Regions from separate parts of the Arthrobacter sp. genome, predicted to be linked through region 3. Evidence: predicted binding sites of a transcription regulator. Region 3 holds the regulator's gene; each other region holds the start of a gene.
What was found. The regulator HrcA, encoded in region 3, represses chaperone genes, less so after heat shock. The targets are predictions, from matches to a motif close to TTNGCACTCGNNNNNNNCGAGTGCNAA.

Region 1: the regulator HrcA is predicted to act here: its motif matches at 1,833-1,859, upstream of groES (co-chaperone GroES).
Region 2: the regulator HrcA is predicted to act here: its motif matches at 1,485-1,511, upstream of RTN46_RS02335 (Hsp20/alpha crystallin family protein).

What each region holds. Positions count from the first base shown of each region.
Region 1 is NZ_DALZXY010000033.1:14,644-17,920, forward strand. Features, by position in the region: gene RTN46_RS08100 (ABC transporter permease) at 1-587, opposite strand, end outside; gene RTN46_RS08105 (siderophore ABC transporter substrate-binding protein) at 670-1,623, opposite strand; gene groES (co-chaperone GroES) at 1,999-2,295, shown strand; gene groL (chaperonin GroEL) at 2,374-3,277, shown strand, end outside.
Region 2 is NZ_DALZXY010000007.1:2,211-5,487, reverse strand. Features, by position in the region: gene RTN46_RS02340 (glutamate--cysteine ligase) at 1-1,461, shown strand, start outside; gene RTN46_RS02335 (Hsp20/alpha crystallin family protein) at 1,631-2,176, shown strand; gene RTN46_RS02330 (NADP-dependent isocitrate dehydrogenase) at 2,269-3,277, opposite strand, start outside.
Region 3 is NZ_DALZXY010000062.1:10,100-13,376, reverse strand. Features, by position in the region: gene RTN46_RS11685 (DUF3097 domain-containing protein) at 1-696, opposite strand, end outside; gene hrcA (heat-inducible transcriptional repressor HrcA) at 875-1,888, shown strand; gene dnaJ (molecular chaperone DnaJ) at 1,991-3,136, shown strand; gene RTN46_RS11670 (16S rRNA (uracil(1498)-N(3))-methyltransferase) at 3,163-3,277, shown strand, end outside.

The DNA.
Region 1 (3,277 bases), on a different contig from region 3:
GTCATCCAGCTGTTCAGTGTCTGCAGCAGGTCGAAGCGGTAGGCGAAGAAGGTGGTGACGGCGGCGATGACGCCGCCGAGCATAATCCCGACCAGCGGAACAATCAGCGTATTGCGCAGCGGGATGCGCCGCAGCACCAGCAGGAACAGGGCGGTGCCGGCGACGGCGAACACAGTGGCGGTGGACATCTTGAGGAAAAGCGAGGCACCGGGCAGGAGCACCGTCACCACGAGGATGCCCAGTGAGGCTGACTCCACGGTGCCGACGGTGGATGGTTCAACGAACTTGTTGCGGGCCATCAGCTGCATAATGAGCCCGGCCACGCTGAGCGCCATGCCGGACAGGATGATGCTCAGCGTCCGGGGCACGCGGGAGACCCAGAAGATGTTCCAGGCATGTTCGTCGCCGGCCAGGAGTGACGCGAGCGAAACGTCGCTAACGCCAACGAACATGCTGACGACGGCGAGCAGCAGGACGCCGGCCCCACCCATAATCAGCATCGCTGCGGGACTCCGGAACCGCCGGGGTCCGGATACGGCAGCAGCTCCGGCGGGTGCCGGAGCTGGGGAGGAGGTGAGCAGGCTCATGGGGCGTTCCGTCTCCCTCTCCGGCCGGTGTTCCGCAGGGGAAAGCCGGCCGGAGAGGATCTAGCAGGTGTGAGGGACGGGGTTAGGCAATACCGTCCTGGACAGCGGTGACCATGGCGTCAACGTTGTTCAGGCCGTAGCCCACCAGATACCAGCTGGAGGAGTCGAGCATGGTGATGTTCCCGTTCTTGGCGGCCTTGGTGCCCTGGACCAGTTCGTTGTCCAGGACGGCGGAGGAAACTTCGCCTGCATTGCCGACAGCTACGTCGCGGTCAATCACGAACAGGTGGTCCGGGTTAACCTCGGAAACGTACTCGAAGGAGACGGATTCGCCGTGCTGGGCTTCGGACTTGATATCCGCCGCCGTGGGAACGCCGAGGACGTCATGGATCAGGCCAAAACGGGACCCGGCACCGTAGGCGGTCATTTCCCCGCCGCTGGTCATGATGATCAGGCCGTTACCGGCGTCCGCAGCGGTTGCCTTGGTCTCTTCGACCTTGGTCTCGAGGGCGGCAAGCTGTTCCTCGACGGCATCGCTCTTGTCGAAGATCTCGCCGATGATCTCCGTGTTGGTGATGAAGGAGTTCCAAGGATCCGCAGCGTCGGTGCTGAGGTTGATGGTCGGAGCAATCTTGGAGAATTCCTCGTAGGAATCCGAGGTGCGGCCGGACATGATGATCAGGTCCGGGGCGCCGGCGCTGATGGCCTCGAAGTCGGGCTCCTTCATGCTGCCGATCTTGGCGTAGTCGTCCGAGCCGTACTTGGACAGGCTTTCCGGGAAGTTCGCCGCTGGAACGCCGTCAACTTCGATGCCCAGCGCGTCCAGGGTGTCGAGCGCGCCCAGATCGAACGTGTAGACGGTCTCCGGGTTGACCGGAACCTCAGTGGTGCCCTGGGTGTGCTCCACGGTGACGGTGGCGGGTTCGGTGGCTGCGGGATCGGCGGCAGCTTCGGTGTCCTGGCCGCACGCGCTGACGGCCAGCAGGGACACGAGGGCGGTTCCGGCAAGCAGCCGGGACTTCAGGGTCGTCTTCACGAGTGGGTGCTCCAGTTTTTTCAAAGGGTGCGCCGCCTGCCGGATGCCTCCGCCATTAGGGCACAAAATTGTTGGCTAATTTCTGCGCGCCCTTGAAAACTATCTTGTTAGGCAAGGCTAAGCAACTTGCAAGGACCCCATGAGTCACGAAGCCTCGGGGTGGAATGCCATCCTGCCTTCGCGGCGGGAAATTCTTCGTTCGAAGATTGTTGGCACTCACCTTGACCGAGTGCTAACCGTTGCATAAGGTCGGAGCTAGCACTCGACACGTGAGGGTGCTAATTCCTGAGGGAAGCGCCCACCGGCACCCGCGACGACGGCAAGCGCCTACCGACGGTCCACAAACCCGTTAGTAACTAAGCAAAGGAGAGCCGAGTGTCGGTCTCTATTAAGCCCCTTGAGGATCGCATCGTTGTTCGCCCGCTCGAAGCTGAGCAGACCACGGCTTCCGGCCTGGTCATCCCGGACACCGCAAAGGAAAAGCCGCAGGAAGGCGAAGTCGTAGCAGTAGGCCCCGGCCGCGTTGACGACAACGGCAACCGTGTGCCGATCGATGTCGCTGAAGGCGACGTCGTCATCTACTCCAAGTACGGCGGAACCGAGGTCAAGCAGGGCGGCCAGGAATACCTGGTGCTCTCAGCACGCGACGTGCTGGCCATCGTCGTCAAGTAATTCTTCGAAGACCCCGGCCAGATTCGGCCGGGGTCTTCTTTTGTAGATGCAGATGTAGTTGTCGGAAAGGACACACACATGGCAAAGCAGTTGGAGTTCAACGACTCCGCCCGTCGTTCACTGGAAGCGGGTGTCGACAAGCTCGCCAACACCGTCAAGGTCACCCTCGGCCCGCGCGGCCGCAACGTTGTGCTCGCCAAGACCTGGGGCGCACCCACCATCACCAACGACGGCGTGACGATCGCCCGCGAGGTCGAACTCGACGATCCGTATGAGAACCTTGGCGCGCAGCTGGCCAAGGAGGTCGCCACCCGGACCAACGACGTCGCCGGTGACGGCACCACCACCGCCACCGTCCTGGCCCAGGCCCTCGTCAAGGAAGGCCTGCGCAACGTTGCCGCCGGCGCGGCTCCCGGCGCCCTCAAGCACGGCATCGAGACCGCCGTCGAGGCCGTTGCCGCCCGCCTGCTGGAAAATGCCAAGGAAGTAGAAGGCAACCAGGTCGCCCACGTTGCCGCTATCTCCGCGCAGAGCGAAGAGATCGGCCAGCTCCTGGCCGAAGCCTTCGACACGGTCGGCAAGGACGGCGTCATCACCATCGAGGAATCGTCCTCGACGTCCACCGAACTGGTCATCACCGAAGGCATGCAGTTCGACAAGGGCTACCTCTCGCCGTACTTCGTGACCGACGCGGAGCGCCAGGAAGCCGTCCTTGAAGACGCGCTGATCCTCATCAACTCCGGCAAGATCTCCTCGGTCGCTGAGTTCCTCCCGTTGCTCGAAAAGGCGCTGCAGGCCTCCAAGCCGCTGTTCATCATCGCCGAAGACATCGACGGCGAGGCGCTGTCCACCCTGGTGGTCAACAAGATCCGCGGCACCCTGAACGTCGTTGCCGTCAAGGCTCCGGGCTTCGGCGACCGCCGCAAGGCCATGATGCAGGACATCGCGACCCTCACCGGTGCTCAGGTTGTGTCCCCGGACC
Region 2 (3,277 bases), on a different contig from region 3:
GAAGTCACCTCCAAGTCCTTCAGCCGCGAACAGCGGACCCGGTACCGTGCACGCCTGCTGGAGAACCTGGACAGATTCGCCGGGTTTTTGGGTACCGCGGACTTCGCGGACTCTGCCAGCATCGGCGTCGAACTCGAACTGAACCTCACCAACGACGACTTCACGCCGGCGCTCCGGAATACCTCGGTCCTGGAACAGATAGCCGACCCCGCGTTCCAGACCGAGATGGGTGCCTTCAACATCGAAATGAACCATCCGGCCCTTTCCATCCGCGGCGAGGGCCTGATGGAGCTTGAAGAGAGCCTGCGGCGCCAGCTCAACCGGGCCGACGAGCTGGCGGCCAAAGCCGAAGCGAACATCCTGATGGTCGGGATCCTGCCTACCCTGACTCCGGCTGTCTTCGACGGCGATGCCTGGATCAGTTCCGGTGCGCGTTACGCGGCGCTTAACACGTCGGTTCTCCAAGCCCGCGGAGAGGATGTGCATCTCTCGCTCCACGGCATCGAAACGCTCACCCAGTACGCCGCTAACATTGCTCCGGAAGCTGCCTGCACCTCCCTGCAGCTGCATCTGGAGGTCAGCCCGGCTGACTTTGCCCCCGCCTGGAATGCCGCCCAGCTGATCGCGGGTCCGCAGGTTGCACTGGCGGCCAACTCCCCCATTTTCATGGAGCGCATCCTGTGGCAGGAAACCCGGATCGAGCTGTTCAAACAGGCCATCGATACCAGGCCTCCGGAGATGCGGAACCAAGGCGTTCGGCCCAGGGTCTGGTTCGGCGAACGGTGGATCACCTCCATGTTCGATCTGTTCGAGGAGAACGTCCGCTATTTCCCGGCCCTGCTGCCTGAGGTCTCAGCAACGACGTCGGGCTCCACACAGTCCGGCGCGCCGCTGTTGCCGGAACTTCGCCTGCACAACGGCACCGTGTACCGGTGGAACCGTCCGATCTACGACCCGGGCACGGACACGCCCAACCTGCGGCTGGAAAACCGTGCCCTGCCGGCCGGGCCCACAGTCCTGGACGTAACCGCAAATGCCGCGTTCTTCTACGGCCTGGTGCACACGCTGCGCACCGCTGACCGGCCGCTGTGGACGAGGATGGCGTTCAAGACTGCCACGGACAATTTCCTCGCCTGCTCCCGCCTGGGACTGGACGCTGCCGTCTACTGGCCAGGCATCGGGGACATCCCCGTGGCTGAGCTTGTGGTCCGGCACCTTGTCCCCATGGCCGCGGACGGGCTGCGGGATCTCGGTGTCGAGGATGCCTGTATTGCCCGCTATCTCGGTGTCATCGGGGAACGGGCACGCAGCGAGCAGAACGGTGCGTCGTGGCAGGTTGCCATGCTCGGAAAACTCGAGGCCGCCGGGTTCGACCGGACGACGGCATTGACGGAAATGACCCGCCGCTACTGGCGCCACATGCACAGCAATGAGCCGGTCCATCTGTGGACGTTGGACTAGCTGGAAGGGAAATCAGGGTTGCACTAGCACTCTCCATGCGCGAGTGCTAACCTATTTCCATCCTTGAGCGAGGTTGGCTCAAGTTTCGACCCTTCGTTTATTCATTCAGTTCTGTTAGTGAAAAACACATCCACCGCCCCGGCGGGACGGTGAAAAGGAGTTGATGAGAATGGCCATGAAATTCGATCCTTTCCGCGAACTGGACAGGATGGCAGGCGCCCTTCTGGATCCCCGGCAGCGGCTGCGGCTCATGCCGATCGACCTGTACCGCGAGGGCGACCACTACATCATGAATGCGGACCTGCCCGGCATCGATCCGGGATCCGTTGATGTGGATGTTGACGGCCAGCTGCTTACCATCCGGGCGGAGCGGACCGTCCAGGCACCGGAAGGCACCACCTGGCTGACCCGGGAGCGTGAGTCCGGCAGCTTCCTGCGGCAGCTGAACCTCGGCCAGGGTATTGATATTGACGGTATTTCCGCCAAGTACGAGAACGGGGTGCTGAGCGTCCTCATCCCCGTCAGCGAGCGGGCCAAGCCACGGAAGATCCAGGTCTCGGCCTCCTACACGGACGGCGGCAACGTCATCCGGGGCGAGTCGTCCTCACAGCCCTCAGGGGCCATGGGTACGGGTGCGGGCACTGCGCCGGGCGCCGCGCCGGGATCCGCTTCCGGCGGCATGGGCGGCTCCGGGAATCCCGGGTCAGGCTCCTAACCGGCAAACCCAGGAGACGCAGGAATACCTATAAATACAGCAGCCCCGGTCCTTTCGGACCGGGGCTGCTGTATTACTTCTTGGTGCGGGATCTAGCCCAGGCGCGCCTTGAGGTTCTCATCCAGTGCGGCGAGGAAGTCCTCGGTGGTCAGGTACGACTGGTCGGGCCCGACCAGCAGTGCCAGGTCCTTGGTCATCTTGCCGGATTCGACCGTCTTGATGACGACGTCTTCCAGCGTCTGTGCGAAGTTGGTGACCTCGGGGGTGTTGTCCAGCTTGCCGCGGTGCATCAGGCCACGGGTCCACGCGAAGATCGAGGCGATCGGGTTCGTGGAGGTGGGCTTGCCCTGCTGGTGCTGGCGGTAGTGACGGGTCACGGTGCCGTGTGCGGCTTCAGCCTCGACGGTCTTGCCGTCCGGGGTCATCAGCACGGACGTCATCAGGCCCAGCGAGCCGAAGCCCTGTGCCACGGTGTCGGACTGGACGTCGCCGTCGTAGTTCTTGCAGGCCCAGACGTAGCCGCCTTCCCACTTCATCGCGGAGGCAACCATGTCATCGATCAGGCGGTGCTCGTAGGTGAGGCCGGCTGCTTCGAACTGGTCCTTGAACTCGGCGTCGAAGACTTCCTGGAAGAGGTCCTTGAACTGGCCGTCGTAGGCCTTCAGGATCGTGTTCTTCGTGGAGAGGTACACGGGGTAGTTCCGCTGCAGGCCGTAGGCGAAGGATGCCCGGGCGAAGTCGCGGATGGAGTCGTTGAAGTTGTACATACCCATGGCCACGCCGCCGTCGTCACCGTAAGTGACAACCTGGGTCTTGATTTCTTCCCCGCCGTCCTTGGGGGTGTAGGTCAGCGTCAGGGTGCCGGCGCCGGGAACCTTGAAGTTGGTGGCCTTGTACTGGTCGCCGTGTGCGTGGCGGCCGATGATGATCGGCTTGTTCCAGCCCGGGACCAGGCGCGGGATGTTGGAGATGATGATCGGTTCGCGGAAGACGACGCCGCCCAGGATGTTGCGGATGGTCCCGTTCGGGGAAACCCACATCTTCTTCAGGCCGAATTCCTCGACGCGTGCCTCATCCGGAGTGATGGTCGCGCACTTGACG
Region 3 (3,277 bases):
AAGGATGCCGGTCTTCCAGTCTTCGTTCCGCGGAACAACCGGCCAGGACTGCGCGCCGATCACCTGGGGCTTGATGGCCTGCCAGACGTCAACGTAGGGGTGTCCGACGATCAGCACGTTGCCGGCGGCGCCCGGCACGGCCATCGCTTCGGCCGCGATCTTCGACTCCTTGGAGCCCGCGACCAAGTGGTCCACCAGGATGCCCAGCCGGCGTCCCGGGCCTGGGATGAAGTCCCGGATCGCAGCGGCGAGGTCGTCGACGCCATGCAGGGGCTCAACGACGATTCCCTCAACGCGCAGGTCATCGCCCCAGACCTTTTCCACGAGCTCGGCGTCGTGCTTGCCTTCCACCCAGATCCGGCTGGCCCTGGCCGTGCGGGCGCGCTGGTTAGCGACGGCGACGGACCCGGAGGCGGTGCGCCGGACAGCGGGGGCTGATGCCTTGACCGCCGGCACAACTTCCACGGGCTCGCCCTCAAGCAGGAATCCGAATCCCAGTTCGAAGGACCGGGTGCGGCCATGCGCGTCCTCCAGGACCATCAGGTGCAGTCCGCCGGATTTTTCCGTGCGGAGGACAGCGCCAACCCAGCCGGTTTGCACGACTTCGAGGACCAGGCCCTTTTCCGCTCCGACCTGCCGCAGCGCCTTGCGGGACGGGGCCGCAAGATCCTGTGGCCCCCAGTGGTAATTCGACACGGAATATTCCTCATTCCTGAATGCGGTGCAATGCGCCGGCGTGGCTGCCTGCACGGGAAGTTCAATGCTAACAACGCCACCGGATCGTATTAGACTTAGCACTTAGGTACATCGAGTGCTAACAGTCATTCCATGACCAGTCCGTATAAATGTGCGACGCAGCGAGGGAGGGAAACCATTGAGTGAACCACGCCGGCTCGAGGTGCTCCGGGCCATCGTTGAAGACTACGTCCACTCCCGTGAGCCCGTTGGCTCGAAGGCCCTCGTGGAGCGGCACCATCTTGGAGTCTCCTCGGCGACCATCCGCAACGACATGGCAGTTCTTGAAGAAGAAGGGCTGATCGTTGCCCCGCACACTTCCGCCGGGCGGATTCCCACCGACAAGGGTTACCGGCTCTTCGTCGACCAGCTCTCGGACGTAAAGCCGCTCTCGGCAGCTGAGCGCCGTGCGATCCAAACCCTGCTGGAAGAAGCGGAGGACATCGATGACGTCCTGGACCGCACGGTCCGCCTGCTGTCCCAGCTCACCAACCAGGTAGCTGTGGTGCAGTACCCGCACCTCGGCAACGCAAAGGTGCGGCACATTGAATTTGTCCTGCTCGCGCCGTCACAGGTGTTGGTGGTCCTGATCTCCGACACGGGACGCGTCGAGCAGCGGGTGACAACCATTCCGGCCCCGGTCACCGAACCGGCGCTGCACGAACTGCGCCAGCACTTCCTTCAGTCGCTGGCAGGGAGCACCCTCACCCGCATCACGAGCCACCTCACCGACTGCCTGGCAACGGTTCCGGCGCAGCTGCGCGGGATTGCGGGTACGCTGGCGCGCTGCCTGGAGCAGCTGGCCGGTATCAACCGGGAGGACCGGATGATCATGGCAGGCACGGCCAACCTGGCCCGATCCACAGGCGACTTCCCCCTGACCATCGGGCCCATCCTGGAAGCACTCGAAGAACAGGTCGTGATGCTGCGGCTCCTCTCCGAGATGGAACAGGATGCCAAGGGTGTCTCCGTCCGCATCGGTTCGGAGAACTCCTATGGCTCCCTCTCGGAGGCATCCGTGGTTGCCACTGGGTATGGCCGGGACGCGTCCGCTATGGTAGGAGTCCTTGGTCCCACGCGTATGGACTATCCCAACACCATGGCTGCGGTTCGCGCCGTCGCCCGCTACCTTTCCCGTGTCCTGAACGACTGACAGGCCACAGACCGGATACGAATTGGCAGCTGCCAGCGGCGCTGCCGGTAAGACAAGAAACCCCCAAGGCGGGGTACGCAACACAGGAAGCGATGTGCACGAGTGAGTGATCACTACCAGGTTCTCGGCGTGAGCCGGGATGCCACCGGCGAGGAAATCAAGAAGGCCTACCGCAAGCTTGCGCGCAAGCTGCACCCGGACGTCAACACCGCCCCCGGCGCTGCCGATGAATTCAAGGCTGTCACCCACGCCTACGAGGTCCTGTCGGACCCGCAAAAGCGGCGCGTCTACGACACGACCGGTAACGAGAACGGTACCGACAACGGGTTCGGCGGCGGCTTCAGCGGCCAGGGCTTCGGATTCCAGGATATTTTCGACACCTTCTTCGGCGGTGGAGCCGGTGGAGGCGGCGGAGGCAGGGGCCCTGCCTCCCGCACCCGGCGCGGCCAGGACGCCCTCATCAACGTCCGGATTGATCTGAAGGACGCCGTCTTCGGCTCCAACAAAAAGATCGACGTCGAGACTGCGGTTCTCTGCCCGACCTGTGAGGGATCCTGCTGCCAGCCCGGCACTTCGCCGCGTACCTGCGATATCTGCCACGGCAGCGGCCAGGTCCAGCGGTCCGTTCGCTCCATCCTCGGCCAAGTCATGACCACCGCTCCCTGCGGTTCCTGCCAGGGCTTCGGCACCGTGATCCCCGATCCCTGCCACGAATGTGCCGGCGAAGGCCGGGTCCGCAGCCGCCGCACACTGACCATCAAGGTTCCCGCGGGTGTGGGCACCGGCACGCGCATCCAGCTCAGCGGCCAGGGCGAGGCCGGCACGGCCGGAGGCCCACAGGGTGACCTGTACGTGGAAATCCGCGTCAACGCGGACCCGGTGTTCGTCCGTGAAGGTGACGACCTGCATGCCACCCTGACGATCCCGATGACGGCAGCGGCGCTGGGAACCGTCATCACCATGGACACCTTTGACGGCCCTCGGGAGATCAGCATCAAGTCCGGGACCCAATCCGGCGAGGTCACCACGCTCAAGGGCCTGGGTGTTACCCATCTGCGCGGCTACGGCCGCGGGGACCTGCTTGTCCACGTACAGGTCGAGACCCCGCAGAAACTCGACGCCGAGCAGGAAGGGCTCCTGCGGAAACTGGCTGAACTGCGCGGCGAAGAGTTCGCTGAAGGCCGCGTCGGCAGCGGCAGCAACGCCGGTGTCTTCGCCAAGCTGCGCGACCGCCTGGGCAACCACTAGCCATGACCAGGCGATAACGGCCAGCAATGACGAACCCGATTTTCTTCGGTGATCCGGAACAGGTCGCCGCGGCTGCTCCAGGCAGCGTCTTCTCCCTGACCGGGCCGGAGGCCCGGCACGCGGTCTCAGTCAAACGGCTGG